3 regions of the Vibrio algivorus genome follow, and region 1 is predicted to be linked to each of the others. Evidence: predicted binding sites of a transcription regulator. Region 1 holds the regulator's gene; each other region holds the start of a gene.

Region 1 (11,142 bases):
ATATTTGCATCCAACTAGCCAAGAATGGGTTGTATTCGTTCATGGTGCTGGCGGCAGCTCGTCTCTATGGTTCAAACAAATTAAAGATTACCGTCAGCATTACAACCTACTTTTGATTGATTTAAGAGGACATGGGCGTTCAAATCAATTATTGAAGAACATCATTTCAAAGCACTATTCATTCCAAGATGTAACAACTGACATTCTTAATGTATTAGAGCACCTCAATATTGAAAAAGCGCATTTTATCGGTATGTCTTTAGGTACGATCTTAGTGCGAAACTTAGCTGAAATGGCACCAGAGAAAGTTCAAAGTATGGTGCTTGGTGGAGCAGTAACACGACTTGATGTCCGTTCACAACTTTTGGTTAAGGTAGGTTATTGGAGCAAAAATATTATTCCTTATATGTGGCTCTATAAGCTATTTGCTTACATTATTATGCCGCAGCGTGGGCAAAAAGAATCCCGCCATTTATTTATTCGAGAAGCCAAGAAACTTTGTCAGAAAGAGTTTAAACGTTGGTTTAAGTTGTCGGTTGATGTTAATCCTATGATGCGTTACTTCAGAGATCGTGAGTTACCGATTCCAACTCTGTATTTGATGGGAGAGATGGACTACATGTTTATCCGCCCAGTGAAAGAGATGGTGAAGCAGCATAAATTCAGTCGTTTGCTTGAGATTCCTGGCTGCGGGCATGTTTGCAATGTTGAAAAGCCGGTTGAGTTTAATCAACATTCTTTAGCTTTCATCCAACAAAACAGTCAGGTTTAAATTAGTAAATTTAACAGGCCTTATTTAACAGACCTTAGTGGCTAAGCTGTTTGATCTTGTGATGGATTCGCTTGACCACAATTCCAACAAACGGCGAATTGAGCTTCAATACTTTCCCCGCATTGTTGGCAATCCCAATTTGGTCTCAACTCTTCTTTTTCATAATCTCGTATTAACTGCTTTGCTCTTTCTTCATCTTGTTCATCAAGTAACCATACATAAGGGTCAGTATCACTGGTTAAAGGAACTTCTCCTTTTAAGCTGAAAATCTCACCTGAATGAACTTTTGCCTCAATGCGGTGGCTTTTGAGTAATTCACAAACAATGTGTGCTTCAACAGGATTGCCTGCGCTGAATATCTTCATAAATTATCCTTTTTTATACTGTGATTACTGAGTTTCTGATGATTGAATGGTGCGATAACCTGCCCAAATTCTATTTATTGTGGTTATAAAACATAGCGCTGCAAAGATGGCAGCAAGTTGGGGGAAAAGAGCTGGCCAGAGACAAAATGCGATAAAAAAACCAATCGTCTCAGTCCCTTCCGTTATGCCTGACATGTAATATAAAGATTTGTGTTGATAAACTGGGTTGGTGATATTTCGTTTTCCAGCAATAGAGGCAAATGCTAAGAAGCTACTACCTGTGCCAACAAAACTGACAATTAATAATGCTGCCCAAAGTGTGTTTTGTTCTGGATTGGCTAGGATAAAGCCAAATGGGATCAGAGCATAAAATATGAAATCCAAGCAAATATCAAGAAAACCACCTGCGTCAGAGGTTTGTGTTTGCCTCGCAATCGCACCATCAAGACCATCACCAATGCGGTTTAATACAATCAATAATAAAGCCAAAAGGTAATGTTCCCCCCATAATGCAGGGATAGCCAAGAGACCAATAAGAAAGCTTGCCAAAGTGACATGATCAGCTTTGATATGACGTTGAACGCACTGCTTTGCTAAGGAGTTTAATGGGTGCTTTATTAATGGAATGACATATCTATCAAGCATGGGAATTCTCCGTGCTAAATTGCTCCCAGTGCATGATTTTTCCGTTGGTTGGAGCATCTGCTTTATCGTGTGTGACCATCAAAGTTGGCACTTGAGCTACAGCGAGTTGTTTAAATACCCAATCTCGAAAGTTAACTCGTAATTCGGGATCCAATTTACTGAATGGTTCATCGAGTAAAACAGCCTTAGGTTGTGCGCTTAACATTCTAATAAGACTGACTCGGGCTCTTTGTCCACCTGAAATTTGATGTGGCATAGAGTAGGCAATAGCAAGTAATCCAACGTTATCTAAGGCTGCTAGAGCTTCCAACTTTCTTTCTTTAGCTTTGATATTATTTGGCAAAGCAAATGCAATATTTTCCCAAACATTCAAATGTGGGAAAAGTAAGTCATCTTGAAATAAGATGCCGATAGAACGTTTGTGAGGATCGCTAGCTTGGATCTCTTCATTATTTAATATTATTTTACCGTCATAGTAAAACTCTTGGCTGAGGTGGCCAGCAATTACATTAAGTAATGTTGACTTTCCACAACCACTTGGGCCCATTAATGTAAGTACTGTACCATGTGAAATGGTTAAATTGAGGTTACTAACCAGTGGTGTTTTTTTCGAATCAGATGTTTTTGATATCTGATGATAAATGGATAGCTGCTCTAATGACAAACTCATAATGAAGGTGACTCCTGCTTATAGGTCGCTTTACTCCGGCTCTGAAAAATACGGTTACCGATAAGCGCTAAGCTGAAAAAAGCAAAGGGTAGAATGGCCTGCCATAAAGCATAAAGAGCAACGACTCTACGATCATGGCCACTGGATAATGCAACGGCTTCTGTCGTCAATGTGACAACTCTTCCAGAGCCTAACATTAACGTTGGTAAATATTGCGCTAGGCTCACGCTCATACCCATCGCCCAAGCAAATAATATTCCGCTGACTAATGTACGCAACTTTATGGCGAAAAAGACTTTAACGGGTGAAACACCGAGGCTTACCGCAGTTTGGGATAGTCGGTTAGGGTAGCTTTTCCATGGCCCATCCAAAGATAGGTAGACATAGGGAAAAACAAAAAATGTATGCGCCCAAATTACCCATAGCCAATAATGTTCCTGATTAATCCAAAGGGTGGTGATTTGTAAGCCAAATAGTAAAGAGAGCTGAGGGATCAACATAGGTAAGGCAATCACATACATAGGAATATGATAACGAAAATGCTGGCGATACTCATGAGCAATGAGAGCAAGAACAAGAGCCATTCCTGCGCTGAATAAAGCTAGCCAAACACTGGTTAAAATGGTGTCTTGAATATATGGCCATTCATTTAACCAAAACCGAGTGCTCCAAAAGGTAGGGAGTAGATTTGGATAAGACCAGCGTAAGGCAAATGTCCAAATGATCATTACCGGAATAGTCAATAAGCTAATGCTTGCGATGAGGTGAAAGAAATAAGGCCTGACACCCAAGGAAGCATTTCGGCCAGAGGTTAACCAAGTTCGGTATCCCCCTAGTACTAAGCGTTCTGTTAGCCAAATTAAGCCAATTAAAATAGAACACAAAATAAACAAGAGAAAAGCACCCGCTGCCGCCCTTGGAAGTTGAGATAAATCTGGATCGTTAAACCATTGCCATACTAACACTGCAAATGTAGGAGGGTGAGTTGGGCCTAAAATCAAACTAACATCAACCACCGAGCAGGAATAAGCCATGATAGCGAAAAGAGGAAAACGCATGTGGCGTAGCCATTGGGGAAAAATCGCTTTCCACCATGATTGAGCAACAGAGTATCCCAAACCTTGTGTTACTTGCAGTGTTTGTTTGACTTTTAAGTTATTCAGTATTGCGACACTCATTAATAACAAAAAAGGCGTTTCTTTGATTGCTAATGCAAGGGCTAGACTAATACCAATATTGTCTTGTAGTGAGTAAATCCAAGTAAACCATACATGGGGAACCCCTGAAGTATCACTAACCATGAAGCTAAAAAGACGGGCTAACCAACCAGTATCAGAAAATAAGAATAAGAAACCAACCGCAAAAGCGACATGAGGTAATGCGAGTATAGGGGATAAAAGTTTTTCAATTCGCTGCCATGAATGGCTTCCCCAATAGGCTTGCAAAATAGCAAAGGTCATTATGACGGCAATCACTGTACTGACAACCGCGATCATTATGGTTTGTAAGAGAGAACGCTCAACCCCCGGCCAACTGATAGCTGAAATAAATCCATCCAAGGTAAAGATATTTAGACCAAGCGGCGGAATGAAACCAAAAGCAGGGATTACCATGCCTAACACCCCCGGAAAAAGGGGGAGAAAGCAGATCAAAATCACCAGTAAATAACCGATGCTTAGCATACGTCTTTGCTTGCTTTGCATGAGCGCCCTTAATTCGTTGTTATTGGCTATATCGCTCAATCCAAGCCTGTTCTAGTGCGGTTTGCCAACTAGGGTGAGGCTCTTCAATTGAGGGAAATAACATCGTTTTTTGAGCACTGCCTGTTAAGTATTTGGTTTGCAATACTGATGGGTCTCCCCAGACATTGATATCACCTTTACGTGATTGTGCTTGAGGGTTGAGTAGAAAGTTAATTACGACTAATGCCCCTTCTTTTGCATTAGCGTTCCATGGGATGGCAAGAAAATGAATGTTAGACAATGCGCCATTTTTCCATGCATAGGTTTTCGTTGTTGGGGCTAACTTACCGCTTGCTTGGGCTGAAAAAACTTCATTTGGGTTGAAGGTAAGAGCAATATCAATTTGATCATCATCGAGCAATTGCAGCATTTCAGGTTGAGTGGTTGGGAATTGGCGGCCTTGTTGCCATAAATAAGGTTGAATAGCATCTAAGTAATCCCATAAAGGTTGAGTTACTTGAGTAAATGAGTCTTCATCAACGGGCTTAGATAGCGCGCTCTTTTCATCAGAAAGTTCGATAAGTAAGGCTTTTAAAAAGCTAGTGCCATGAAACTGAGGTGGCTTAGGGTAGGTAATACGCCCAGGGTGGTGTTTTGCATAATCGAATAATTGTTGTGCTGACTGTGGGGGTGTCGGTAACTTTTTCTGATCATGAATATAGACTAATTGACCCACCCCCCACGGCGCTTCTAATCCTTCTGTTGGTTCAGAAAAATCATTAGTGACAGGGAGACTAGAGTCGACTTTTTTCCAATTTGGCAAGCTTGAAACGAAAGGGCCGTAGAGTAATTGGTTATTCTTCATTGATTTGAAATTTTCACCATTGATCCACACCATATCGACACTACCACCAGAATGTTTTCCAGCAGTTTTTTCAGCGAGCAGGCGAGTGGTGGTTTCGGAAATATCAGTGACCTTAACGTGGTGAAGTTCAATGCCATACTTTTGTTTTACTTGCTTTGCTACCCAACGAAGATAGTCATTAATCTCTTGGCTACCACCCCAAGCATTAAAGTAAACATCTTGTCCTTTTGCTCGTTGTTCAACTTGTTGCCAATCTAACTGGCTAATGGAGATATCTTTAGCAGAAGAAAGCAGTGGCAGAGTGATCAAAATGAAGCTAAGTAGCAGACGTTTCATGTATATCCTTATACAAAGTTAGGTATATCAATATAGACAGATGATCCGCCTAAAAAATTTCAATAAAAAAACCAACGACATCAGCGCTGGTTTAGTTATTCGTTACTCGGCTAAGAATACTACTATTTCAATGTTTTTACCGAAGAGCGTTCAATAATCTCAGGGAACATCTCAAATGTCTGCTTAGCATGATTTTTATCTTTAATACGCTCTAATAAAATCTCTACCGCATTCTTACCTAGACGACGTTTTGGCTGGTGAACTGTCGTTAAAGGTGGTGAGAAGTAAGGTGAAATATCAATGTTATCGTAACCAATAACCGAAATATCTTCTGGTACTTTCATGCCTTTTTCTTGTAAGCGGCTCATTAAGCCGAGTGCCATAATATCGTTAAAGCAGAAAACGGCGGTTGGTTTTTTCTCCATAGCAAGAATTTTATCTGCAGCGATCACGGCGGTATCACACTCAAAGTTACCTTCAAGTAACCACTCTTCTGGAAGCGTTAAACCGTCTTCCGCTAATGCGCGTTTGCAGCCAGAGATGCGTTCTTTACAGGCAACTTTTTCGAAGTGACCACTTAGACAAGCAATATCTTTGTGACCTTGAGCCATGAGGTAACGAGTTGCTAAATAGCCACCTTCTTCAGAGTTATCGATGATCTTATCTGCTTGAGAGCTTTCTGGGCCCCAATCCATGACGACCTTAGGAATATCTGGGTGACCATCTAGCATCTCTTGTAAATCAGCATCTAAGTCTGAACACATCACTAAAAGGCCATCAACACGTTTGCCAGCTAACATACGAATATAATCACGTTGTTTATCTGCACGGCCACCAGTATTACAAAGGATCAGAGTGTAACCTTTGCGGTAACAATAGCTTTCTACGCCATCTACTACTTCGGCAAAAAATGGATTAGTTGACTGCGTTACTAACATACCAATGGTGCTAGTGGTATTGCATTTCAGACTACGGGCAACAGCGCTTGGGGCATAATTCAGTTCTTTCACTGCGGCCATGACTTTTTCTTGAGTTGCTTCTGCAACAAAACGAGTCTTATTGATGACATGTGACACTGTGGTGGTAGAAACACCTGCAATACGTGCGACATCTTTAATTGTAGCCATAGTGAATTTCCTTTATGCCGACGTCTTCGCCGGATTTATTCTAATCTAAAAAGATAAAAGTCGCCTTTAATCAGCGACTTAATTTTATTCTGTATTTTATGAACTACGATTTTAGTCTTAAATGCCATGACTGACAATCAGATATGGCATTTTTATGACAAAACAAATACCGCACGTTAGCAGCAACGTTATCGATTGCTCGCGTATTATCTCGTTACTCTAACGTTGTAGCCGTACCGGAATTCTTCTGGTTACTTAGTGTGTCGCGTAAAGAAGACCACCATCGACCAAGCTGCTCATACCAATAACGTTCACTTTGCTCTAGATATTTCGCTTGTGGAGAATATTTATCCCATGGCTGTTTAATATCATCAAAAGCTAAGTAATTGGTCGGTGCAGGGATAGGTTCAAGTCCTGCTTTGTTAAACTCACCAATAGCACGTTTCATGTGACTGGCAGAGGTGATCAGTACCATACGTTTATCAGCAACAAAACCTGCCGCTTGATGCGCTTCATCCCAAGTATCTTGAGCACTTTCTAATAGAATGATATCGGATTTTGCTACGCCTAATGAAACAGCAACATTCGCCATCATTCGTGCATTACTTACCGATGTGCCACCGTTATAACCAGACAAAATTAATTTTGCTCCAGGGTAGAGGTGTAAAATACGAATACCTTCCGCAAGACGCATCAAACCATTGCGAGATAGTTCCGAAGTTGCTGGAATATCGTTATCAACAATATGGCCACTTCCTAATACCATGACATAGTCAATGGCGCCATCTACTGGCACAAAAGCTTTATAAGCACGCTCAGTTGGTTTCAATAATGAGGTCGAAATGGGTTGGAAAGAAAATAGAAAGATCCCCATTAAAGAAACAAAAGTGAATAAGCACCCTAAGCCGCGTTTGTAGGTGAACATAATAAGAAATAAGCCAATAAAACCTATAATCAACAAGGCAGGCAAAGGCATAAGCAGAGCACCAATTAATTTTTTCAATTCAAACATTTTAAATAGTCCAAAAATTCATCATTCAGCAGGTAAAACGGAGTAATTGCTTTATTCCTGTAATTGCTGTGACAGAATACACGCAAAATTCAGTTATCTTAAATGAAAAAAAATGGACAATGATCGAAATTTCGATGATATCGCGCATAAATTCGCCAAAAACATCTATGGTTCCGATAAAGGCGATATTCGTCAAGTGATCCTTTGGCAAGATATTGAGCAAGCTTTAGACCGTTTACAACAGAAAAAAGACGTTCTATCTGTATTAGATGCAGGAGGCGGTTTAGCTCAAATGTCGCAAAAAATTGCTCAGTTAGGGCATCAAGTCACGTTGTGTGATATTTCCAGTGAAATGTTGGCGTTAGCTAAGCAAAATATTGATAATAATGGATTATATTCACAATTTCGCTTTGTTCATTCTGCTATTCAACATCTCGATGAACACTTAAGTGAGAAGTCGGATTTAGTGTTATTTCATGCTGTGATGGAATGGTTGGAAAATCCGCAGCAAGTATTAGCAAGCTTACTTGAAAAGGTAAAGCCGGGCGGCATCATTTCAGTGATGTTTTATAATCACCACGGTTTGGTTTTGAAAAATGTAACTTGTGGTAATATTCCTCACATTTTGCAGGGAATGCCACATCGTAAGCGCTTTAAGTTGCAGCCTCAACATGGCTTATTACCCGAAGAGGTCTATCAATGGATAGAATCTGCAGGCTTCGACATTTGTGGTAAATCAGGTATCCGATGTTTTAACGACTATATCGGAAACCAACAATACATGGGCGAGTATGGGCCAGAAGATGTGTTGGCATTAGAACAGCAGTTATGCCGCACAGAGCCTTATCTTTCTCTTGGGCGCTATATTCATGTGTGGGCGCAAAAGCCTCAGGCTGCCGAATAGTCTGAGAGTCATTAGTAAATACAGGAATGATAATGAGTGAAATAACTCAATCTTCACTTCAACCGTTGACAAGTAGACAACCGCTTGAGGGCAAAACGATAGGTGAACAACCAATCGATGAGCTGGTCAGCTGGGTGAAGCAACATGACTTTTCATTGAACCTTTCTTCTGAGCGATTAGCTTTTTTGATTGCGATTGCCGTATTAAGCAATGAAAAGTTCGATGAAGAGCTTGGCGAGGGTGAATTGCATGATGCATTCAAAATCGTCACTAACATGTTTGATGAAACCGGTGAGGCTTCGGCATTTCGTGCCAACAATGCGATCAATGAATTGGTCTCCCAAAGGTTAATGAGCCGCTTTGTCAGTGAGCTCAATGACGGGGCAAGCATTTATCGCATGTCGCCACTAGGCGTTTCTATTACCGATTACTACGTCCGACATCGTGAATTCTCAAAGCTTAAGTTATCCATTCAGTTGTCTATGGTTGCCGATGAAATGTCGAAAGCCGTCGAGGCCGCTAATCAAGCTTCCGATGTTACGCAATGGCAAAAGCATGTTTATGGCGTGCTGAAATATTCGGTAAATGAAATTTTTGATCGTATCGATTTAAATCAGCGTGTTATGGATGATCAGCAAGTGGAAATTAAAAACCAAATTGCTGAACTACTAAACCAAGACTGGCGTGATGCGATCAGCAGTTGTGAAAGCTTACTGACTGAAACGTCGACGACTCTGAATGAACTGCAAGATACACTACAAGCGGCTGGGGATGAACTACAAACTCAGCTTCTTGATATTCAACAGCTTATCTATGGTCAAGAAGGTTTAGATTTCATTGATGCTATTTTGTTTTCACTGCAAACCAAACTCGACCGTATTGTTAGTTGGGGCCAGCAAGCGATAGATTTATGGATTGGTTATGATCGCCACGTACATAAATTTATTCGTACTGCTATCGATATGGATCAAAACCGAGCCTTTAGTCAGCGCTTACGTCAGTCTGTGACGGATTACTTTGATATGCCGTGGTATTTGACCTACGCCGATGCAGAACGTCTGAGAGATATGCGTGATGAAGCCATGTTATTACGTGATGACGAAGTGACGGGGACGATTCCAGATGAAGTGGAATATGAAGAATTAACGACTGTTGATGATGAGCTGAGCGAGCGTGTCGCCGCCATGCTTCAACAACACAAAGAAACTGGCCAACCTATTGATTTAGGCTCGGTATTACGAGATTACCTTGCGCAGCATTCTCACGCGCAACATTTTGATTTAGCCAGAATGGTGATCGACCAAGCGGTAAGAATGGGGTATTCCGAATCGGATTACCAAGCCATTCAACCGGATTGGAAAGCGATAAACGATTTTGGAGCAAAGGTACAAGCGAATGTCATCGATCAATACTAATTACGAAGCGCACAGCGCAGATCTGTCTCAAAATACCAGCTATTCACAAGAGACCGACAACTCTCAAGATGCTTACATGCCAGAACAATTGGTGAAAGCATTATCTAATCCGTTATTCCCAGCGCTTGATAGCCAACTACGTGCGGGCCGCCATATCTCAAGTGATGATATGGATAACTACGCTTTTTTAAGTGATTTTGATGGTGATCTCGGCGCTTTTTATCAGCGTTATAATGTTGAGCTTGTCCGCGCACCAGAAGGTTTCTTTTATCTACGTCCGCGTTCAACCTCTTTTATTGGTCGCAGTGTGTTATCGGAACTCGATATGCTGGTGGGTAAAATCTTGTGCTTTTTATATTTAAGCCCTGAGCGTCTAGCGCATGAAGGTATCTTTACAAATCAAGAACTATACGAAGAACTGTTAAATCTTGCCGATGAAAAGAAATTGATGCGACTAGTAACTAACCGTGCAACCGGTTCGGATCTGGATAAAGAAAAGCTGTTTGAAAAAGTGCGTACTTCGCTGCGTCGTTTACGTCGCATCGGTATGGTATTGCCAGTTGGTGACGATGAGAAATTTAGAATCAGTGAAGCAGCATTCCGTTTTGGCGCGGACGTGCGTGTCGGTGATGATGTTCGTGAAGCGCAACTACGCTTGATCCGTGATGGTGAAGCCGTGCTTGACCCTGAAGCCGTTGACCCAAACAAAGCAAATGATACTCAAGATAAGCAAGATGCTTCTGATGAACAATTAGAAGACTTTGCCGAGCAAGAACAAGCAGAACAAGAACAGAAAGCAGGTGACCTATGATCACGCAAGAAAATATGATCGAAAGAGGTAAATATCAATCGCTAACTATGATCAACTGGAACGGCTTCTTTGCTCGTACTTTTGATATTGATGGGTTAGTGACCACGCTTTCTGGTGGTAATGGTGCGGGTAAGTCGACGACGATGGCCGCTTTCATCACCGCATTAATTCCAGACCAAAGCTTACTGCATTTCCGTAACACCACCGAGGCTGGTAGTTCACAAGCGTCTCGAGATAAAGGCTTATTCGGTAAATTGCAACCAGGTACTTGTTACTCTGTGCTTGATGTTGTTAATTCACGTCATCAACGCTTGTTGTTTACTGTAAAACTGCAACAAGTCGCAGGTCGTGATAAGAAAGTGGATATCAAACCGATTCTTATCCAAGGTTTGCCAAGTAATGTAAAACCGACCGATGTATTAATTGAAAGCTTAGAAAACGGCCAAGCTCGTGTTCGTACTTACAATGAGCTAAAAGATAAAGTCGCTGAATATGAAGGCGTGCAAATTAAAGCCTTTTCGTCAGTGGCTGATTACCA
Region 2 (11,142 bases), on a different contig from region 1:
GAAAAAGGTTTCATTAGTTTATCCTTTAGTTTTCATTTACCTATTAAGATAGCATTGAAGAATATAAATGGTCATATTTTATTTAATATTCAATTGCTCTGTGTTGTTGCGTAAAACAGCGTATACTCGCCGCCAAGCACGTTGCTTCAATATTTTAAGTGGTACTCCATGTCCAAATTATTCTTTAAAGGCCGTATTGATACGCGCCAAAATCACGTTATGTCTGGTTATAACGTCAACCGTGAAGTAAAAGTGGGAAGCGCAGAGTTACCTTTGTCGCTAAGTGTTCAAACCGAAGCGCGTCATGCTGAAGTATTAGAAATCTTAAACGAGAATAAATTAGTTGCGGAGATTAAGATCGACTCTACTCAAGATGAGAATATTGTTGAGTTAGAAACGATTTTGAATAAGCCCAAACCTACGACATTTGAAAAAACGCCCAATCGTAATGACCCTTGTTCATGCGGCAGTGGTAAAAAGTACAAGAAATGCTGCGGCTAAACTTTTAGAAGCAGATAAAAAAGGCCTAAGCAGAAATTATTTGCTTAGGCCTGATTTTTTGTGGCGTAATAATTTAAACAATCAAATCGTAATCACGCTTTAAGATATCAATGATTTCTTGTTTTGGGTTGTCACTTAACTCGATCTTCCTACCTGTGATTTTTTCTGCAATACCTAAATACGTTTGGGAAATTTTCATGATTTCTTCTTGAGGTAGAGCATTATTTTCTGCAAGTGCGAAGCGTTCATCCATGCGGTTTTTATTTAATAGAATATCTGGATCTGGGAAGTAGTTTAATAAGAATTGGCGGAATCCTTCTTTTGAGTTTTCGACAATACGTCCCGCTTGGTATTCATTTTTATCCCAAATACGTGATGAATCAGGTGTCCCCACTTCATCCATATAAATGAGTTTTTCATTTCCAGCGGCATCATTGACGTAACCAAATTCAAATTTGGTATCGACGAAGATTTGGTCAACCTTATCTAACGCATCACTGATCACTTTAAAGCCTTCTTTGAGTAACTTTTCATAGTGAGCGATATCTTCTTGTTTAGAGAAATTAAATGCAGCGAAATTCTCTTCGATATCTTGACGAGCGATGTTGACATCATCCGCTTCTGGCACGTTTGGAATACCTTTTAAAATCCCTTTGGTTGATGGCGTCATCAGTAATTCAGGTAAAATTTTATCTTTTTCTAAACCTTCTGGTAGTGCTATACCGCAGAAATTACGCTCACCTTTTTCATAAGCACGCCACATAGATCCTGTAATGTATTGACGGCAAATGGCTTCAATCATGACAGGTTTAGCTTTTTGAACAATCCAAATAAATGGGTGGGGAATATCTAGAATATGGCTATCTGCGAGGTGGTTGTCTTTAAACAGTTGAAACCAATGGTTGGAAATTGCATTGAGCGCAGCACCTTTGCCTGGAACGCCTTTTAATCCACCCTCACCATGCCAAATACAATCAAATGCAGAGATGCGATCACTTATTACCATAATGGCTAAAGGAGCATCCTCGGCTACATCGTAACCTTTTTCTTTAATTAGGCGACGGCTGTCAGCTTCGGTTAACCAATATACTGAACGAACTTTACCACTATGTACTGGTTTGTCGGTACGAATGGGAAGGTCATCATTCACGGCAAGAACTTGATTAGCAATGCTCATTTCCATTTTCCTACTAGGCTTAAAACTGGGTATGTTAAGAACTAGGCATGAATGCCTTTCACACCTGAAAGCCGCATAATAACAGAACTCACCTAATTCCATCCAGATAAAAAGCAAACGTTTGCATTAAAATGTTCTTGCGTAAATCGAAGCCTATTTAGTCATCAAAATTTTATATCGCTATACCCAAGTGTTTTGAGAAGAAATTAATGTAGGTGTCGAGTTAGCGTTTGTTGAATCGAGCTATCCATAAAGAAGAGTTCACAGCCACTTTGACGTGCTTGGCTTTTGAGGGCCTCTTTGTCTTGGATTGAAAAATTGTCACTCGCTACAATCGCACTGGCATTTTTAGCATTGAGTGCTTTGAGAATGATGTCTTTTTCTGTCATCGAATGAGATTCTTTAATTTTTATTACTTTATGAGTTTCAATCCCGAAGTTTTGTAGTTCTTGATTGGTTGGTAGGGTGGCACCTGCGGTAAACAGTAACCAGTTTGGTTTTTTAGAAAGCATTGATAAACGAGAAAACAGAGAACTATTTTCTGAAAAAATATCGTCATTATGTGCAAAAGATGTGAACGCTTGATGAGGTAAAACGGCATTGTGATTCAACATAATAAACTGTCCATATATCCATACTGTGTTTTTATACAGTAGTTTTTTGTTGGTGAAAGATCAAGCGATTTATTGAGTGAATACTTAGTAAATGTGATTCCTGTCACTTTTTATTTGTGGATTTAAAAAACTGGTGTAAAATTAATGTGTTCATAACTTATTAAAAAAAAAGAAATTTAATGAGTTTTGACAGTAGGATTTTTCTGATGGTGTGGTCGATTTTTTTATTTACGACTAATTTTTTAATGGTGAATAAAAAGATCTTTCATCTTAGATAGACCAATGGCTTTACACGTTGTGAGGCTATAAATTCATAGGAATAAAAAAATGAATAAATATTTAGCAGAATGTTTTGGTACGTTTTGGCTAGTACTTGGTGGTTGTGGTAGTGCGGTATTAGCAGCAGCTTTTCCTGATCTAGGCATCGGCTTTGTGGGCGTTTCACTAGCCTTTGGTTTGACTGTTTTAACTATGGCTTTCGCAATTGGTCATATTTCTGGCTGTCACCTAAACCCAGCGGTATCTATTGGTCTATGGGCTGGTGGTCGTTTTCCTGCAAACCAACTTTTACCTTACATCATTGCTCAAGTTGCAGGTGGTATCATTGCTGGGGGTGTACTTTACGTAATTGCATCAGGTCAAGCTGGTTTTGATGTTGCGGCTGGTTTTGCATCAAATGGTTACGGTGAGCATTCACCAGGTGGCTTCTCTATGACTTCTGCATTAGTAACTGAAGTTGTGATGACAATGATGTTTTTGATCGTGATTCTTGGTGCAACGGACATACGTGCTCCTGCTGGTTTTGCTCCAATCGCGATTGGTCTATGCCTAACATTGATTCACTTAATTTCTATCCCGGTAACTAACACTTCTGTAAACCCTGCACGTAGTACTGCGGTTGCTGTTTACGTTGGTGATTGGGCGACTTCTCAACTTTGGTTGTTCTGGGTGGCACCAATTGTAGGTGCGATCCTAGGTGCTATTGCATACCGTTTCATTGGTTGCGAAAAAGCGGAAAACGCATAATCAATGTTGAAAGGTGTCTATATTCCTTCGCCAATCTTCCTTGCTTAAAGTTCTGGATGATAGCTAGGAATTCTGCATCTTGAAGTCATTTGGGTATATCAACTGGATCTAAAAAGGCGCTTATGATGAGCGCCTTTCTTTTGCTTATAATTTATTTCAATTTGGCTTGTTTGTCTCTTAAAGCCTGTTCTGCGAGATTAAACTGTCGAACATCAATTCGAGCAAAGTCGTGACATTCTGGACAAGCGTTATGACTCATCCCATCGATATATTCTAATTTAGTTAATTGACCTACGAATTGTTTGCACCAGTCGCAAGTACCATGAGCACTTTCCATTTTATATTTTCCCGTAACATCTTAGAATTCTTGAACGCCAAGAAGTGTAGCGAAGTAAAGTGACACTTTCGAATGTTATTGATGAGTTAAATGTGTATTTGATCACAATACTCAACAATAAAAATCAGGGAATCGATTGCCTGAATTAAAGGGATCATTCAGGCTCGAAAATCGGTGAGATATTGAGGTTATTTGGATAAGCGTTTCTTTTCTGTTGCGCCATCAATCGGGCGGTTAACCGAAACACGACGACCTTTTTTTAAGCCGACTTCATAGTCTGCCGTGAAGTTTTTCATGGCCTCACGTAACTGCTGTTTGAACGTTTCACGATCGACATTTTGAAATTCTTTATCGATGTAGTCGTTAATCTTATTCGCTGAGTCATCGTCTGGGGCAATTAAAGGCAGTTTTTCAAGGGCACCTTCGATCCAACCAGATAAGAAAGAATTAACACGACGTGTCACTTCAGCACTTGTTGTTCCCGTGCCTGAGAAACTATTGCGGAACTGGCCCGTTTGTTCATTCATTTCACGATAAATAATATCAAATGCAAAAGCGGCGAAAATAGCACGGTCAGCTTCACCAATAAACTCAACACGCTTTAAACCTTTGTGGTTGAGTAATACTGCCTCAATACCGAAACGAGTATTGATCCCACGTATTACGCGCAAAATGTTAGAGCTAATGTTTGCAGGCAGCAGATGGCTAGATTGAGTTTTACCCAATTTAATGAAATCAATATCGTCCTTATCCAAGCCATACTTCAGCATCAGCCTATGTGCCATCTTGATTGCTTGGGCTGCTTCATTGACGTTGGCTGAATTACCTAGCTCAAGGCATTTGGCAATTTTCTTAAGGGCTTTTTGTTTATCCATTACCTTCGGTGTACTCATTGATAGACTAATTGTCTGGGTAAAATAATGAGCCGCGTATTCTACCGTTTTTTGGGCTTGTAAGAAAGGACAACAGTTTAACTGGAATCACAAAACAAATTAGTATGATAAATCGGTTGCGCAAGACATTTTCTACTCCTCACTGTGATTGAAATAAGGTAAAGTGAAGTGATTTAAAATATACCCATGTAATTTTAAGGTGCTTAGATTCCTTCACCAACCTTCCTTGTCTAAAGGTATGGATGATAGCTCTGAATTCTGCATCCTGAAGTCACTTGGGTATAATCCATTTCTAGCTGAAGGGATCAGCGATGTAGGGGCATGATGCGCAATGTTGGCAAATAGTAAATCTTCACAATCATCTTCAACTCAAACTTTCTTACCATCACTTAATCAAGGTTACGATGTTGAGCCTTTAGTTGATGCTTTCTTAAATGAATTAAAGGCATCTGGCTTTACTGGTGACATCGAGCAAACTTATGCCAGCCGTTTGGCTGTCGCGACCGATAACAGTGTTTATCAGCAGCTTCCTCAAGCGGTCGTGCTACCAAAAGATAATCAAGATGTGCAGCTCATTGGCAAAATAGGCGCACAAGACAAATTTGCTACTATCACTTTTTCACCGCGTGGTGGGGGGACTGGCACCAACGGACAATCATTGACCAAAGGTATTGTGGTCGATATGTCACGTTATATGAACAAAGTGCTTGAAGTTAATGAAAAGGAAGGCTGGGTTCGTGTTCAATCCGGTGTGGTTAAAGATCAGCTTAATGATGCCGTTCGTTCGTTTGGCTATTTTTTCTCGCCAGATTTATCAACCAGTAACCGAGCAACATTAGGTGGAATGATTAATACCGATGCTTCTGGTCAAGGATCGTTAAAATACGGCAAAACCTCCGATCATGTATTATCGCTACAAGCTGTGTTTGCAGATGGTTCAATGTATGAAACTGATGGCTCGCAAGGTGAACCTGAATTGGGTACATTTGCCGATAAAGCATATCGAATGACCGAAGTGGTGTGTCGTGAAAACCGTGCTGCCATTGAAGCTAAATTCCCGCCATTAAATCGCTTTTTAACTGGTTATGATCTGAAAAATGCCTTGTCATTTGATCAAGATGAATCAGGAGTATTTGACCTGGGTCGAGTGCTTTGTGGTGCAGAAGGTTCATTAGCCTTTATTACTGAAGCAAAACTGAATTTAACGCCGATCCCTAAATCCCGATCTTTAGTTAATATTAAATATAACTCCTTTGATTCTGCATTAAGAAGTGCGCCATTAATGGTTAAAGCGCAGGCATTATCGGTTGAGACCGTGGATTCAAGAGTATTGAATTTGGCGAAGCAAGATATTGTATGGCATACCGTCAGTGATTTGTTGACGGATGTACCGGGCAAAGATATGCAAGGTATCAATATTGTTGAGTTTGCAGGTCAAAATGATCAAGAAGTGAAAGCTCAAGTTCGTGCATTAGTCGAAACATTAGAAAAGCAACTTGAGACGGAAGATGGTGGCATTATTGGTTTTCAGGTCTGTCATGATCTAGAAAGCATCAATAAAATCTACAACATGCGCAAAAAAGCGGTAGGGCTTCTCGGTGGTGCCAAAGGGCGAGCCAAGCCGATTGCATTTGCTGAAGATACTTGTGTGCCGCCGGAAAACTTGGCGAATTTTATTGCTGAGTTCCGAACTTTACTCGATGAAAAATCCCTTAACTATGGCATGTTTGGTCATGTTGACGCTGGGGTACTTCACGTTCGTCCTGCTTTAGATTTGTGCGACCCTGAACAAGAAAAAATGATGCATCAGGTATCAGATGAAGTGGTCAAACTGGTCGCTAAATATGGTGGTTTAATGTGGGGCGAGCATGGTAAAGGTTACCGCTCGGAATATGGTCCTGAATTTTTTGGTGATGAATTGTTTACGCAATTACGCCGAGTGAAAGCCGCATTTGATCCGCTCAATAAAATGAACCCGGGGAAAATTTGTACTCCGCTTGAAAGCCAAGATCAGCTAGTGAAAGTATCGGATACCAAGCGTGCTTTTTATGATCGCCAAATTCCGGTTACGGTGCGTGATAGTTTTAGACAAGCCATGGAATGTAATGGCAACGGTTTATGCTTTAACTATGATGTTAATTCACCTATGTGTCCGTCAATGAAGGTCACGGCAGATCGTCGTCACTCTCCAAAAGGCCGAGCAGGCTTGGTGCGTGAATGGTTGCGTCAGTTAACTGCTAATGGAGTAGATATACTCGATTTAGAAGAAACGACATTGCAGCAGTCAACGTCGGTAAAAAGTATGATCGATCGTGTTCGTAACTCGATGAAAAAGAAAGATGAATATGACTTTTCGCATGAAGTTTTCGATGCTTTAAATGGCTGTCTTGCGTGTAAAGCTTGTGCCAGTCAATGCCCAATTAATGTTGATGTACCTTCTTTCCGTTCACGCTTTTTAAACGTTTATTACACTCGTTATCAACGTCCAGTTAAAGACTACCTAGTTGGTAATATTGAAAGTTTATTGCCGCTAATGGCGACTATGCCAAAAGTCACCAATGGTATGTTGGGAATGGGCTGGGTGCAGTCTCTAACCAAAAAGACCGTCGGGTACATTGATACACCGCTATTATCTCTACCTACGTTAAAACAGAGTTTAGGCAATCAACAATGGGACAGTCGATTTAGTTTGTCACAGTTACAATCGCTGTCAGAAGATAAACGCCAAGACTACCTATTGATAGTTCAAGATCCGTTTACCAGTTTTTATGATGCCGATGTCGTGTCAGATTTTGTTGATTTAGCGGTGAAGCTTGGTAAAAAGCCAATTGTGTTGCCGTTTAAACCTAATGGTAAAGCTCAACATGTAAAAGGCTTCTTAAAGCAATTTACTAAAACTGCGACTTCAACCGCTGAGTTTTTAAATCAGTTAGCTGAGTTAAATATTCCTATGGTTGGTGTCGATCCTGCAACCGTGCTTTGTTATCGAGATGAATACCGTGAAGTGCTTGGTGAGAAAGCTGGGGACTTTCAGGTTCTGAGTGTGCATGAATGGTTACAGCCAAATCTCGCGACATTTGTTTATTCGGCAAAAGCCGATGGTAAGCCTTGGTATTTGTTCTCTCATTGTACCGAGAAAACCAAGTTACCCAACTCAGAAAAACACTGGGGTGAAATTTTTAGCCACTTTGGTGGCGTGTTAACAACCATTCCAGTCGGTTGTTGTGGCATGGCGGGGACCTTTGGTCATGAAGCGGATAAGTTTGAAATGTCACAAGGCATCTACCAGTTAAGCTGGCAGCCAAATATTAACCGCTTAGACAAAGAGCGTTGTTTGGTTACCGGCTATTCTTGTCGTAGTCAAGTGAAACGTTTTGAAGGAATGAAGCCTAAACATCCACTGCAAGCTTTGCTTATGATGTTGGAGTAGAGCATTAAATTTGCCGAATAGCTGAATAGGAAAAGGCCTGAAGCGAAAGATATCGTTTCAGGCCTTTTAGTTTTGGTAATGATTACCAATGATTAGAAATCGTAACGGATACCCGCTTGGATTTGGTCATCTAGGTCATCAATCATTTCAAACTTGTAGCCAGCATAAGTGCGTAGGTTACTGTTAAACTTGTAAACGGCTTCGATAGCAACGTTATCAACCGCATCATCATCGCCATCGTTTTCTGTTGCGTAGTTATAAACACCAACGAAAGTCCACTTATCCAGCTTGTATTGAGCTGAAATTTCGTAGCCATCATTATCATCGCTGTTACCAGTAGCGTCATCACTAAAGTTCATTAGATAAAGGGCACCGAAAGTGAAGTCTGCAATAGAGTATTGTACACCGATATCTACTTGGTTAGCGTCTTGGTTTGCTACTTTTCCGCCAGCATAACCCACACCTAGATCTAGTCCAAAATCAAATGAGTACATACCAGCAATCGCGTATTGATCGGAATCTGCCACTTCCTCAGCAAGGTAGTTAGCACCTAGTGTAAAGCCACCAAACTCACCTTTATAAGCAAAGTTATTTTCTTGTTTATCGCTACCTGCACGTAAAGCTACGGCATCATCGGCATCTGCGCCAAACGTTGCCATGGTATCGGTGAAGTCTGTGATCATTACTAATGCAGTATCTTGTTTACCGTAAGAAAAATCACCAGCTTGAGTACCAATACCACCGAATAGGTAACGAGTTTTGATGCCATCAGAGCCGTCAACTTCATTTTCGTACTTACCAAAACCTGAAAGGCCATCTGTGATTTGAGTAGTACCAGAAATACTGACACGAGCACGGCTTTTATCGTCAAATGTGCTGTTAGTTTTTAATCCTGCATCATCATATTCGTTGTTATCTGAAACATTGAAACGTGCTTCTGCACGGCCGCCAATTTTTAGCTCAGATGTATCATCTTTATAAACGGTTGCTGCTAAAGAAGAAGTAGAAACCATTGCTGCTAAAATTGATGTGGCTAGAACTGCTTTTTTCATTGTTTTAAATCCTATGTTTTAAATTAGAGACTTACGTGTCTTCTTGGTGTTGGAAGTACTCTAGAATAGGAATGTTAAGGATTGGTGTCTGTTATATGACGTTTTGATGTATTGCTAGAAGTGATGTCTAAATGTGATCTATATCTCACAAAAAAGCCAAGATGCAGAACATTTTGGCTTTAAATTAGTTGATGTTGAATTCAGCGCCGGAAATTCACTTAGGTAACCTCTGGTTAGGAATCTCTACGAAGGTAAGTAGATCGCACCTAATACCGCAAGGCGTGAAGCTCCAGTGGCAGCAGGTAAGTTACCCGGTAAACCATTGATCGTTTGGTGGGCGAGCCAAGCGAAAGCCATTGCTTCCATGTAATCGGCATCAATGCCATATTTCAATGTATTACCTATTTGCCATTCGGGAAGCCGTTGTTGCAATTTTTCCATAAGCAATGGGTTATTAGCACCGCCACCACAAGCTAATAGTTCATTAGTACAATTTGTTTGAGTGAGCGCTTTTACTTCATTAGCAATGGTGATGGCAGTAAATTCGGCTAGCGTGGCAAGTACATCTTCATTGCTCAGAGTCAAGCCAGTTAATTTGTCTTCTAGCCAAGGTAGGTTAAATAGTTCTCGCCCTGTGCTTTTGGGGGCCGGAAGTTGTAAATAGCTTTCGGCCAATAATACTTTAAGGAGAGGAGGAGCTACCTTGCCTGAACGAGCGATAGCTGCATCTTTATCATAAGGTTTACCAAAGCGACTCTGAACCCAAGCATCCATCAGCATGTTGCCTGGGCCAGTATCGTAGCCTGAAGTCTTATCGCCATCAATGATGGAAATATTGGCAATGCCGCCGATATTTAAAATCACAATATGGTTATCAAGATGATCAAATAGTGCTTGATGGAAAGCGGGAACCAGCGGGGCACCTTGTCCGCCTAATGCCATGTCTTTACGACGAAAATCTGCAACGGTAGTCATGCCAGTTTGCGTAGCAATAATATTGGCATCACCAATTTGCATGGTAAAAGGATAAGCGGAATCTGGTGCATGAAACACGGTTTGACCGTGACTACCAATTGCTTTGATATCGTTCCTATTTAAGTTGTTTTTATCTATGAGTTGATCAACTGCATCGGCAAACACTTGACCTAAGCGATGATCGATCTCACCAATTTTAAGTAAGGTGGTTTGCTGACCAATACACACATCTAACACGTCTTGCTTTAAATCCTCTGGCATAGTGAAAAAATCTTTCGCCAGTAAACGGATCGACTTTCCATCGGTTTCAACTAATGCGGTATCCACGCCATCTAAACTGGTGCCAGACATAATGCCGATATATTTTTCCATAATTTACCTTTTGAGTCGTAACCTAATCATCTTGGAGCTACTTGGGTATAAAGACAGAGTTTTAAACATACATGATTAGTGTCAGAATAGCGTATAAAACCTTAAAATCAGTACCATAAATCACGTTTGTTGATTATTTTGGTGCAATATTTCGATACATGAGAAGGAAAATGCAATGGGTCCATTATGGTTAGATGTTGAAGGCTATGAACTTGATGCGGAAGATAAAGAAATTTTAGCGCACCCAACCGTTGGTGGTGTGATCTTATTTGCTCGTAACTACCATGATAATGAACAACTTATCGCGTTAAATCATGCTATTCGTCAAGCAGCCAAGCGTCCTATCCTTATCGGTGTAGATCAAGAAGGTGGCCGTGTACAACGTTTCCGTGATGGCTTTACAAAAATTCCGCCTGCGCAAGCTTATGCTGAAATGGAAAATGGCGTTGAAGCGGCGGAACTTGGTGGTTGGTTAATGGCAGCAGAATTGATTGCCCATGATATCGATTTAAGTTTTGCACCTGTGCTGGATCAATCTTTTCAATGCAAAGCGATTGGTAGTCGTGCCTTTGGTGAAGACCTCGATACTATTTTGACTTACAGCTCCGCTTATATGAAAGGCATGAAGCAAGTCGGTATGGCAACGACAGGAAAACACTTCCCAGGCCATGGTGGTGTAATTGTCGATTCTCATTACGAAACCCCATTTGATAATCGCAGCGATATTTTTGAAAATGACATGGCGATTTTTAAAGCTCAGATTGA
Region 3 (11,142 bases), on a different contig from region 1:
GCCTTGAAAGAAAACCTGGCAATCAAGTGTTAACCATTAACTACGCCAATGTTCTTATTGAGGCAAACCGCAATAAAGAAGCGATAAACATTTTACAAAGGTATACCCATTCCCATCCAGATGAAACGGTAGGGTGGTCTCTGTTAGCTAATGCTAATCGTAAAGCCGCCAATGAACCGGAACAACTTGCAGCAGAAGGCGAAATATTTGCACTACGGGCTAATTGGAATAAAGCCATCAGTAACTATACCAGAGCAAGTCAATTAGCCGAATTAGGCAGTCTACAACAAGCAAGATATGATGCACGAATTGACCAATTGCGTATTGAACAGCAACGTTTTGCCGCTCTACAATAATTCAATTAAAACTTTATAAGGATATGTCATGTCAGTTGTTATTTATCACAACCCACGCTGCTCAAAAAGCCGCCAAACATTAGAACTATTAACCAACCAAGGTATTGAACCACAAGTAGTAAAATATCTTGATGAGACGCCAGATGTTGGCACGCTAAAAACACTGTTTAAACAACTAGGTTTAACCAAGGTTCGCGATATGATGCGTACCAAAGAAGATATTTATAAATCACTAAACTTAGCCGATGAGACTCTGAGTGACGATGATCTATTTAATGCTATGGTTGAAAATCCAAAATTGATTGAGCGCCCTATCGTGGTGGCCAATGACCAAGCTCGTCATGGCCGTCCACCAGAGCAAGTGCTTGAAATTCTATGACACGCTCTATCAATATTATCGTGTTGTACCATAGTCGACATGGTACAACACAACAGCTAGCTCGCCATATTGCTCGCGGAGTGGAGTCAGTAGAAAGCTGCCAAGCTTCATTACGTACTGTCGCAGATATTGTGCCAAATGATGACTACTCTACAACCAGCCCTGTGATCGAATTACCAGAATTAAAGCAATGCGATGGACTGGCGATTGGTAGCCCAGTTTGGTTTGGCAATATGAGTGCAGCGATGAAACACTTTTGGGACCAAACCACTTCTTTGTGGATCGCTGGCGACTTAATTGATAAACCTGCTTGCGTATTTACCTCATCATCGTCCCCTCATGGTGGACAAGAAACAACCCAACACTCAATGATGTTACCATTATTACATCATGGAATGATGGTGATGGGGATCCCTTATTCAGAACCGAGCCTCCACACTAGCTTTAAAGGCGGAACACCCTATGGAGCAAGCTCAATATCGAAACAAGGTCATAGCGGACTCGATAAACAAGTGACTGAGTTAGCATTTGCACAAGGCCAGCGTTTAGCAAAAACGGCTTTAGCCTTATCATCACTCCACACTTCATCAAATTAAGACACGGATTTTATGACACAATCATCGGCGACATCGCCACTTTTTGAGCGCTACTTAGCTTTATTCAGCTACTTTGCACTACTGCTGTGGGTGCTCGCATGGCATGGTTTTATTTCCCCTCATCCCGATCTTAATTCAACTGCCGTCACCGTAGGTTGGTGTATCCCGTTATTGCTGCCTTTTATCGGCATCATTAAAGGCAAACCTTATACCCATGCTTGGGCGAACTTCATTTTAATGTTCTACTTTTTGCATTCATTAACCATTTTATATATCGATAATGGTGAGCGAATGCTTGCAGCAATTGAACTGCTTCTAACTAGCGTTAATTTTGTGGCCAATATTCTTTATGCTCGCCACAAAGGTAAAGCGCTTGGCCTAAAACTGACACGTCTTTCTGAAGTAGAAAAGCAAGAAAAAGCCAAGTTTGAAAGCTCAAGCAAGTAGTATTACCAATGACGCCAATGTGCAGGACTCAGAGTTATCCAATTACTCAGAAAAAGCTTGAGATAAGACTTTCTGAACTTCAGTTCTAAGCCAACGGTGTGCAAGGTTATTATGTTGTCTTGCATGCCAAACCATATGATATTGATAAGTGGCAGTCTCTATTGGAGTATCCATAACGATCACCTGTAAGTGTTCCGCCATTTTTCTAGCCAAACATCCCGGCAAGGTTAGCAATAAATCACTTTGTTCAATAGCATAAGGCGCCGCGGTAAAATGTGGCATTCGCAACACCACGTTACGCTTACGACCAATTTTTGCTAAAGCTAAATCAATCGCTCCAGCCCTATCTCCTCCCATCGAAATTAACGCATGAGCGCTATTACAATAAGCATCTAAAGTTAGAGGTTGATTAGCTAATGGATGGTTTTTTCTCATCATAGTAACTAAACGATCGGGACCAAGTGCTTGCGCATAAATATCGGCTTGCGGTTTTTGTACATCACTACTAAAACTTAAGTCAGCCTCACCAAGCGATAACTTTTCCATCATATCTGGCTGGCGATTTAAACACGTCAATGAAACTCCAGGTGCCTGTTCAAATAGTGTTTTGTAAACGGGTGGCATGAAAACTTGTGAGAAAAAATCACTCATCATCAGCGTGAAATGCGTATTAGCTTGTTTAGGTTCAAAAGCCGCGGGATTCAACAGCGTTTCTGCGTGCTGTAATAAACAATCCAGTGACGTCGACATTTCAATAGTACGCTCAGTAGGTAGCAGGCCACCTTTGGTTCGTACAAATAATGGATCACCAAATTGATGACGTAAACGCTGCAAAGTACGGCTCATTGCCGATTGCGTGATATTAAGTTGCAAAGCCGCTTTGGTGACACTCTTGGTGCGTATTAAAGCTTGTAATGCGACTAGTAAATTTAAGTCGACTTGATTTAGCTTGTTCATGATATGACTTTAGCTCATTTTGGTAATTATCTTTATGCATTAGGAATATATTACCTTTCTCGCTATTCTAACAGTATAAATTTTCAGTCTACTCCACGATAGAGGTTCCAATGCATATTGAAAGTAAAGGTTACGCTTTAAAGCAACGTCCAGCTGGCATGCCAACTCAAGAGTGTTTTGAGTTACAAAACGAAACGATTACTGATATCACTGAAGGCCAATTCATCATCAAGAACCTTTGGTTATCCGTTGATCCTTATATGCGTGGCAGAATGACCGATGCAGAAAGTTATGTTCCGCCATTTCAACTTGGCGAATTAATGCAAGGTTCTGCGATTGGTGAAGTTATTGAGTCAAAACACCCAGACTTTCAAGTAGGCGATAAAGTTAACAGCATGCTCGGTTGGCGCGAATACGCAGTCTCAACCGGTGAAATGGTACAAAAACTGCCACAGACTACACTACCCGACCAAAGCTTCCTCGGTGTTGCAGGTATGCCTGGCTTAACCGCTTGGGTTGGTTTGAATATTATTGGCGAACTGAAAGAAGGCGAAACCGTATTAGTTTCTGCCGCTTCAGGTGCGGTCGGTAGCCTAGTCTGTCAATTTGCTAAATTGAAAGGCTGCCGCGTTATTGGTAGTGCTGGCAGTGCTGAAAAAGTGGAATGGTTAAAATCACTTGGTGTCGACGGCGTCATCAATTACAAAGATTATAACAATGCCGCAGAGCTTGAAGCCGCACTCGCAGAGCATTGCCCACAAGGCGTTGATGTGTGCTACGAAAATGTTGGTGGTGATCACCTAGAAGCCGCACTAAATTTACTCAACCGTTATGGACGCATGAGTGTCTGCGGCATGATTGATCTATATAACCTAGAAGACGCTAAAGCCGGCCCAAATAACCTAGCTAACATCGTCAAGAAGAGCCTACGTATTCAAGGCTTCATCGTCTCTGATCACTGGGAACATTACCCAAGCTATGTTGCGCAATTAACTCAATGGGTTGAGCAAGGAAAAATTAGCTGGAAAGAGACGACCCGTGAAGGTATCGAAGCTACCCCTGATGCATTCCTTGGACTCTTTAAAGGTGAGAACATCGGTAAGATGCTCATTAAACTGTAATAAGAAATCATCATTCTGAACACAATCTAAATTCAATAACGTCTCTTTCACGCAAAAGCGACGATTTACTCTGGAGCAACAAATGAACAATTTTAGCTATCAAAATACGACTCAAATTCATTTTGGCCAAGGTCAAATCTCAGCAATCACCAATAGCATTCCTAAAGACAAAAAAATTCTGGTGACATACGGTGGCGGTTCAATCAAAAGCAACGGTGTGTATGACCAAGTAGTTGCTGCACTTAAAGATCATACTTGGGATGAATTCTCTGGTATCGAGCCAAACCCACAATTCGACACGTTAATGAAAGCGGTTGAAAAAATCCGCGCTGAAGGCTTTGACTATCTACTAGCTGTTGGCGGTGGCTCAGTGGTTGATGGAACTAAGTTCATCGCTGCGGCCGTTGGTTTTGAAGGTGACACTTGGGATATTTTAGCTAAAGGTGCTGATGTGAACAGTGCACTACCTTTAGGTTGCATTTTAACACTGCCAGCAACTGGTTCTGAAACCAATATTGGTGCAGTAGTGACTCGTGGCAAAGAAAAATTAGCATTTATGAACCCACTAGTGCGTCCTCAATTTGCAGTATTGGATCCACAAACCACATTAAGCCTATCTGAGCGTCAAACTTCTAACGGTGTCGTTGATGCTTATGTTCACGTTATGGAGCAATACTTAACGTACCCAGTGAACGCGAAAATCCAAGACCGTTTCGCTGAAGGTATTCTGCTTACCTTAATTGAAGAAGGTCCAAAATTAATCGATAACCTGCAAGATATCGAAGCTCGTACCAACGTTATGTGGGCGGCAACTCAAGCTCTAAGCGGCTTAATTGGTGTTGGTGTTCCTCAAGATTGGGCAACACACATGATTGGTCACGAACTAACAGGTAACTTCGGTGTAGACCACGGTCGTAGTTTAACCATCGTACTTCCTGCGGTAATGAATGTCTGTCGTGAAGAGAAAAAAGCAAAATTATTACAATATGCAGAACGCATCTGGAATATTACCGAAGGTTCTGAGGATGAGCGTATTGATATTGCCATTGAGAAAACGAAACAATTCTTTAGCCAAATGAAGACGCCAGTTTCACTTGGTGAAATCGACCTTACACAAACTGATGTGGATACTGCCATCGCCAGCTTAGAAGCACACGGCATGACAAAACTAGGTGAGCACGGTTCAATTGATATTGCCCGTTCACGTAAAGTGCTAGAAGTCGCACTCTAGCCGTTGAGCTAATTAAATTAACATAACAGAAAGGGAACCAACTCGGTTCCCTTTGTTATATCTGCAAATGTTATCCCAGCCAAAGAAACTTGAAACTATACCCAAGTGACTTCAAGATGCAGAATTCAGAGCTATCATCCAAGTCTTTAGACAAGGAAGATTACAAACTAAACCACAACTGTTGCTCTACTGGTAATACTTCATCAGCCGTTTCTTCTTCTGGCTCTGAGATATCAGGATCAACCTCATTCATTTCTTGCGTGGCTGTCTGATTGACTTTTTGAGACTCATCAGCTTGTATTAGTTGTTCGGTAGCAGCTTGCTCTGCGACTTTTGCAGAGTCCACTGGCGCTTGTGTTTTCTCTATTCCTTTAAACCCTGTAACTTGTTTTTCAAAATCAGCTTTATTACTCAATAATTGAATGTTAAATGTCACATTCATACCTTGAATAGAGTGCACTTGTACCGTTGCGACACTCTCTAAATTAAGTAAAGAACGCTCTAAATTAAAGAAAGATTGAGCCGATTGAATGCCAGAGAAATGAGCCCATAGTGCATCATCTGCAACTTGTTTACTGCTTGGTTTATTTTTCTTCGCATAGTAGGCACTGATTTTAGCAATGGCTTTATCAATAGCTTGAGCCACCTCTCCGGTTTCTACGCCAGTGATGGCAGATTGAGGCGAAGAAGTAATACTATCTGGAGCCATATCATATAGTTGCCAATTTACTTCTGAAGATGGTCCATTAGCCGCCACTTTTAACACTAGTACCGAATCGGCAGGATAACGAACGCTGGCCTCTTCTAATGGCTCAGGGAAGTTCCCCCATAAATCTGGCGCAGATATTTTGGTTAAATCATCCATATCTCCCAGTGGTAATGTAATTGGAAGCCCTGATTGCTGCGCTGCCGTTTGTAAGGCTGCTACTGAATCCAATCCAGATTGCTCCCAACCCACTTGGCGCTCAACATTGTCATCTTGCACCAACCAAACTAAAACATTTTCACGCTCTTTCGGCCAAACCGAAGCATTTGCTTGAGATAACAACACTCTAATTTGCTTTGGGCTGTACTGCATATCTAAACTTTTTTGGCCATTTAGTGTGCCATATTTGAATTTTGCCAAATAATCAGAACCATCGCGCATGGCTTTTTTTACGACCTCATTGTCAGCAATATCGGCATTACCCGATGCTTTAACTAACACCTGCTCGAGACCTTCACCCCATGCGATTGAACGTGCATTTTTTTCATTACTTAACACAACTTCAGCGTGATATACATCAACCGTGGTTTTAGCAACTGTCGTTAATGGAAATAGAATCGAAGCAACAAGGGGAATAACAAGATAACGCATAACAAACCTGTTTTTTATTCAGAAATCATTTTGTGTAGTAGTACCACACGTTTATACCCTTCGAACTTGAATGAGCATATATTAAGCCGCTCATCATACATGAAACGTGTACATTTTTCTTTGTACTAATCGATACAAAAAAGCGACTCCATTTAATAGAGTCGCTTTTTCTAAATAAATTCCCTAGCTCTAAAATATTAGAGTGGGATAAGCTTATAGAGTACCGAAGATTTTATCACCAGCATCACCTAAACCTGGGACAATATAGCCTTTATCATCCAGTTTTTCGTCAATCGCAGCAGTATATAGCTCAATATCTGGGTGAGCTTTCTCTAAAGCTTCGATGCCTTCTGGAGCGGCAACTAGCACTAATACTTTAATATGGTTGCAACCTTGCTCTTTTAACAAGTCAATCGTTGCAATCATAGAACCGCCTGTTGCTAACATAGGGTCAACGACCAGAGCAATACGTTCATCAATGCTAGAGGTTAACTTGTTAAAGTATGGAATTGGCTCTAGTGTTTCTTCATCACGGTATACACCAACAACAGAAATTCTAGCACTTGGCATATGCTCAAGTACGCCATCCATCATTCCTAAACCAGCACGAAGGATCGGCACAACAGTGACTTTTTTACCTTTAATTTGGTCAATTTCAACCGGACCATTCCAGCCTTTAATTGTCACTTTCTCTGTTTCAAAATCAGAGGTCGCTTCATAAGTGAGTAAACTTCCCACTTCTGTTGCTAACTCACGAAAACGTTTTGTGCTGATATCGCCTTCGCGCATTAGACCAAGCTTATGCTTAACCAGTGGGTGTTTAACTTCTACGACTTTCATGTCCAACTCCGTGCTTAATTTTGACAAACAAGAGAATTATACCTCAAACTGACCAAAATTTATTGATAGAACTCATTAAATTTTTTGGCTAATCATTGAAGTAAAAAAACTGACGCAAACGTTTTCCTTTTCACTTCATCCCCTGTTAGAATAGCCCCGTTTTTCACATCCAATCAAATCAAAGGCGAGGATATCCCCGTGAGTGGTAACAATTCTTCTCTAAGCTATAAAGACGCTGGTGTTGATATTGATGCAGGTAATGCATTAGTCGATAAAATTAAAGGTGTGGTAAAACGCACTCGTCGCTCGGAAGTTATGGGCGGCATCGGTGGCTTTGGTGCATTATGTGAGCTACCAACCAAATACAAGCAGCCGCTTTTAGTTTCAGGCACTGATGGTGTTGGAACAAAATTGCGTCTGGCGTTGGATATGAAAAAACACGACACCATTGGAATCGATCTGGTCGCCATGTGTGTGAATGATTTAATCGTTCAAGGTGCAGAACCCCTTTTCTTCCTAGACTACTACGCAACTGGCAAACTTGATGTTGATACCGCAGCAGAAGTGGTAACTGGCATCGGTGAAGGTTGTATCCAAGCTGGCTGTTCTTTAATCGGTGGTGAAACCGCTGAAATGCCAGGTATGTACGAAGGTGAAGACTACGATGTCGCTGGCTTCTGTGTTGGCGTAGTAGAAAAAGCGGATGTTATCGATGGCACCAAAGTAGCCGCTGGTGACGCTTTAATCGCCGTCGGTTCAAGTGGCCCTCACTCAAATGGTTATTCATTAATCCGTAAGATTCTTGAAGTTTCTCAAGCTGATTTAAATGAAGACTTAAACGGTCGCACGATTGGTGAGCACCTTATTGAGCCAACTAAGATCTACATCAAGTCAGCACTTAAAATGATTGAAAAGCATGATATCCATGCAATTTCTCATATTACTGGCGGCGGTTTCTGGGAAAATATTCCACGTGTATTACCTGAAAATACGAAAGCAGTGATCAATGGTAACAGCTGGGAATGGCCAGCGATTTTCTCTTGGTTACAACAAAAAGGAAATGTTGAAACCTACGAGATGTACCGTACTTTCAACTGTGGTGTAGGTCTAATTGTGGCGCTTCCACAAGAACAAGCTCAAGCCGCGGTAGAACTACTTAATGCTGAAGGTGAAAATGCTTGGATTATCGGTCAAGTCGCGACAGCAGAAGCTGGTGAAGAGCAAGTAGAAATTAACTAAGCCGAGAGCCGAGAGCCGAGAGCCGAGAGCCGAGAGCCGAGAGCCGAGAGCCGAGAGCCGAGAGCCGAGAATATTTTGGCTTGAGGCTCTTGTTGTTATCAAGGGCTTTTAACATCAGGAACCACATGAAAAATATCGTTGTACTCGTTTCAGGTAATGGAAGTAATCTACAAGCTATCATTGATGCTTGTGAATCAGGACAAATTCAAGCTAACGTCACCGCGGTGTTTTCTAATAAACACGATGCTTATGGTTTAGAACGTGCAAGAAATCATGCTATTCCAGCGCATTCCCTTTCTGCACAAGACTTTCTACATTCAGATGGCAAGCCCGATCGTTTGGCTTTTGATACCAAACTAATGACGCAAATCGATGCCTATCAACCTGATTTAATTATTCTTGCCGGTTATATGAGAATTCTCAGCGGTAACTTTGTAGAACATTACTTAGGCAAAATGCTAAATATTCACCCTTCTCTACTTCCTAAATATTCAGGCCTTAACACTCATCAGCGTGCAATTGATGCAGGTGATTGTGAACATGGAACCAGTGTCCACTTTGTTACCGAGGAACTGGACGGCGGCCCTGTTATTTTACAAGCTAAGGTACCCGTTTTTGAAGATGACAGTGCTGATGATTTAGCCAAGCGAGTACTCATTCAGGAACATAATATTTACCCTCTAGTGAGCAAATGGTTTATTGAAGGCCGCTTAAAGATGAAACAGCAACAGGCTTATTTGGATGATCAGCCCTTAGGGGAACATGGATACGCGGAAGACTAGTGTTGCGAGTTGCGAGTTGCGAGTTGCGAGTTGCGAGTTGCGAGTTGCGAGTTGCGAGTTGCGAGTTGCGAGAAAGATTGTGCTTAGCGATTAAATAATATCAAGCACAATCTCCAATTTTATTACTGCACCTACCACGCCAAAGCCGAGCGACTAGCAGCAACGCGCCCGAACCCCGAGAAACCTTAACCTAGGAACTAGGAACCAAATATCCTCTTACGCAAACGGCTCATCAATCAGATCTAAGCTATTATCTAAAATCAGCTCACCAAAATGAAACACACCATATTCACTTGGCTTCATTTTATGCCAGCGCTCATTATCGGTTAACGGTTGAGTAGCAATCACTGAAACCACATCATTAGGTGTTGTTTCTTCTTGAAAATCAATACTAACTTCTTCATCGATCAATGTCGCTTTACCAAAAGGGGCTCGTCTTGTTATCCAGTGAAGGTTGTTAGTACAGTACATCATTACATACTCACCATCGCTCAATAGCATGTTAAACACACCTAACTTTTTCAACTCATCACAGCATTGAGCAATAAATTCAAAGATTTCCGGCATTTGACGAGAATGCGGAGGTTCTGGATAACGGTCTTCAAGCTGCTTTAAGATCCAACAAAACGACAGCTCGCTATCAGTTTCTCCAATAGGGCGATGGCGACCTGTAGTTAAATCTTGGTAACCACTTAATTGACCATTATGGGCAAAGGTCCAATTCTTCCCCCAAAGCTCACGAGTAAATGGGTGAGTATTTTCTAAATTCACTTCCCCTCGATTGGCCTGACGAATATGACTAATCACCGCACAACTTTTTATTGGGTAGCTTTGTACTAACTCAGCAATTTTAGAATGGCAGCTCGGTTTTGGATCTTTAAAATTACGGCACCCTTTACCTTCATAAAAGGTGATCCCCCAACCGTCACGATGAGGACCTGTTTTTCCACCACGTTGGATTAATCCGGTAAAACTGAAGCAAATGTCTGTTGGGACATTGGCACTCATACCGAGCAATTCACACATTCATCGTTCCTTTTAACCTATCGCTTTTTAAAATAGTCCCTTTAAAACGTCAAAATAATAAAGTTACTTTTCCATCTCTTTTTCAATCAATTGAATCACGATATGGATAATTTTAATGTGTACTTCTTGAATGCGATCAGCGTAACCAAAATGAGGAACACGAATTTCCACATCGGCAATACCCGCCATTTTACCGCCATCTTTACCCGTTAAAGCGATCGTCTTCATACCTTTTTGCTTGGCAGTTTCCATTGCTTTTAAGATATTGCCGGAGTTACCCGAGGTAGAGAGACCAAATAGCACATCGCCTTTTTGCCCTACCGCTTCAAGATAACGCGAGAAAACAAATTCATAGCCAAAATCGTTACTAACACAAGAAAGGTGGCTTGGATCTGAAATGGCAATCCCAGGGTAGCCCGGGCGATTTTCACGGTAACGTCCCGTTAATTCTTCAGCAAAGTGCATCGCATCACAATGCGAACCACCGTTACCACAAGATAGCACTTTACCACCTTGCTTAAATGAATCTGCTATCAGCTTCGCCGCTGCTTCAATATCTTGAAGGTTTTGATCATCACTAAGAAAGGTATTAAGTACTTGAGCAGCTTCTGTAAGTTCACTTCGAATCAAATCTTGGTACATGGGACATTCCCTTATTTTGAATAGTTATCAGTCTTGAGTTTACCTATAAAGAACGAGACCTGTCACCCATTGGATGAAAAATTTTCGCAAGAAGATACCATGATTTATGTCAGAAAAAATAACTCATCAATACTACTCTTAAAATGTAACGATTAAGCGTTCGATTTAA

The links. Region 1 encodes PurR, which represses purine synthesis genes. Its sites were predicted from a motif close to TNANGNAAACGTTTNCNTNA; they were not measured.
Region 2: a site for PurR is predicted at 1,788-1,807, ahead of QQJ93_RS03550 (phosphoribosylaminoimidazolesuccinocarboxamide synthase). Genes of this name have one in related genera too.
Region 3: a site for PurR is predicted at 7,395-7,414, ahead of purM (phosphoribosylformylglycinamidine cyclo-ligase). Genes of this name have one in related genera too.

The regions. Positions count from the first base shown of each region.
Region 1 covers NZ_BSPV01000004.1:243,789-254,930, forward strand. Annotated here, with positions in the region: gene QQJ93_RS06845 (alpha/beta fold hydrolase) at 1-772, shown strand, start outside; gene QQJ93_RS06850 (putative signal transducing protein) at 814-1,137, opposite strand; gene QQJ93_RS06855 (CDP-alcohol phosphatidyltransferase family protein) at 1,162-1,782, opposite strand; gene QQJ93_RS06860 (ATP-binding cassette domain-containing protein) at 1,775-2,452, opposite strand; gene QQJ93_RS06865 (ABC transporter permease) at 2,449-4,155, opposite strand; gene QQJ93_RS06870 (ABC transporter substrate-binding protein) at 4,175-5,335, opposite strand; gene purR (HTH-type transcriptional repressor PurR) at 5,458-6,462, opposite strand; gene elyC (envelope biogenesis factor ElyC) at 6,677-7,474, opposite strand; gene cmoM (tRNA uridine 5-oxyacetic acid(34) methyltransferase CmoM) at 7,587-8,378, shown strand; gene mukF (chromosome partition protein MukF) at 8,411-9,793, shown strand; gene mukE (chromosome partition protein MukE) at 9,870-10,604, shown strand; gene mukB (chromosome partition protein MukB) at 10,619-11,142, shown strand, end outside.
Region 2 covers NZ_BSPV01000003.1:422,722-433,863, forward strand. Annotated here, with positions in the region: gene QQJ93_RS03540 (VOC family protein) at 1-14, opposite strand, end outside; gene QQJ93_RS03545 (PBPRA1643 family SWIM/SEC-C metal-binding motif protein) at 169-501, shown strand; gene QQJ93_RS03550 (phosphoribosylaminoimidazolesuccinocarboxamide synthase) at 575-1,678, opposite strand; gene QQJ93_RS03555 (SulA-like leucine-rich domain-containing protein) at 1,885-2,292, opposite strand; gene aqpZ (aquaporin Z) at 2,620-3,318, shown strand; gene QQJ93_RS03565 (hypothetical protein) at 3,470-3,655, opposite strand; gene QQJ93_RS03570 (DUF2786 domain-containing protein) at 3,844-4,530, opposite strand; gene ydiJ (D-2-hydroxyglutarate dehydrogenase YdiJ) at 4,880-7,978, shown strand; gene QQJ93_RS03580 (porin) at 8,071-9,030, opposite strand; gene QQJ93_RS03585 (anhydro-N-acetylmuramic acid kinase) at 9,274-10,377, opposite strand; gene nagZ (beta-N-acetylhexosaminidase) at 10,553-11,142, shown strand, end outside.
Region 3 covers NZ_BSPV01000009.1:205,514-216,655, reverse strand. Annotated here, with positions in the region: gene bepA (beta-barrel assembly-enhancing protease) at 1-356, shown strand, start outside; gene arsC (arsenate reductase (glutaredoxin)) at 385-735, shown strand; gene wrbA (NAD(P)H:quinone oxidoreductase) at 732-1,331, shown strand; gene QQJ93_RS13370 (DUF2069 domain-containing protein) at 1,344-1,778, shown strand; gene QQJ93_RS13365 (LysR family transcriptional regulator) at 1,821-2,735, opposite strand; gene QQJ93_RS13360 (NADP-dependent oxidoreductase) at 2,846-3,856, shown strand; gene QQJ93_RS13355 (iron-containing alcohol dehydrogenase) at 3,939-5,087, shown strand; gene QQJ93_RS13350 (DUF2066 domain-containing protein) at 5,248-6,444, opposite strand; gene upp (uracil phosphoribosyltransferase) at 6,658-7,284, opposite strand; gene purM (phosphoribosylformylglycinamidine cyclo-ligase) at 7,483-8,523, shown strand; gene purN (phosphoribosylglycinamide formyltransferase) at 8,649-9,305, shown strand; gene QQJ93_RS13330 (class II glutamine amidotransferase) at 9,522-10,331, opposite strand; gene lpcA (D-sedoheptulose 7-phosphate isomerase) at 10,395-10,973, opposite strand.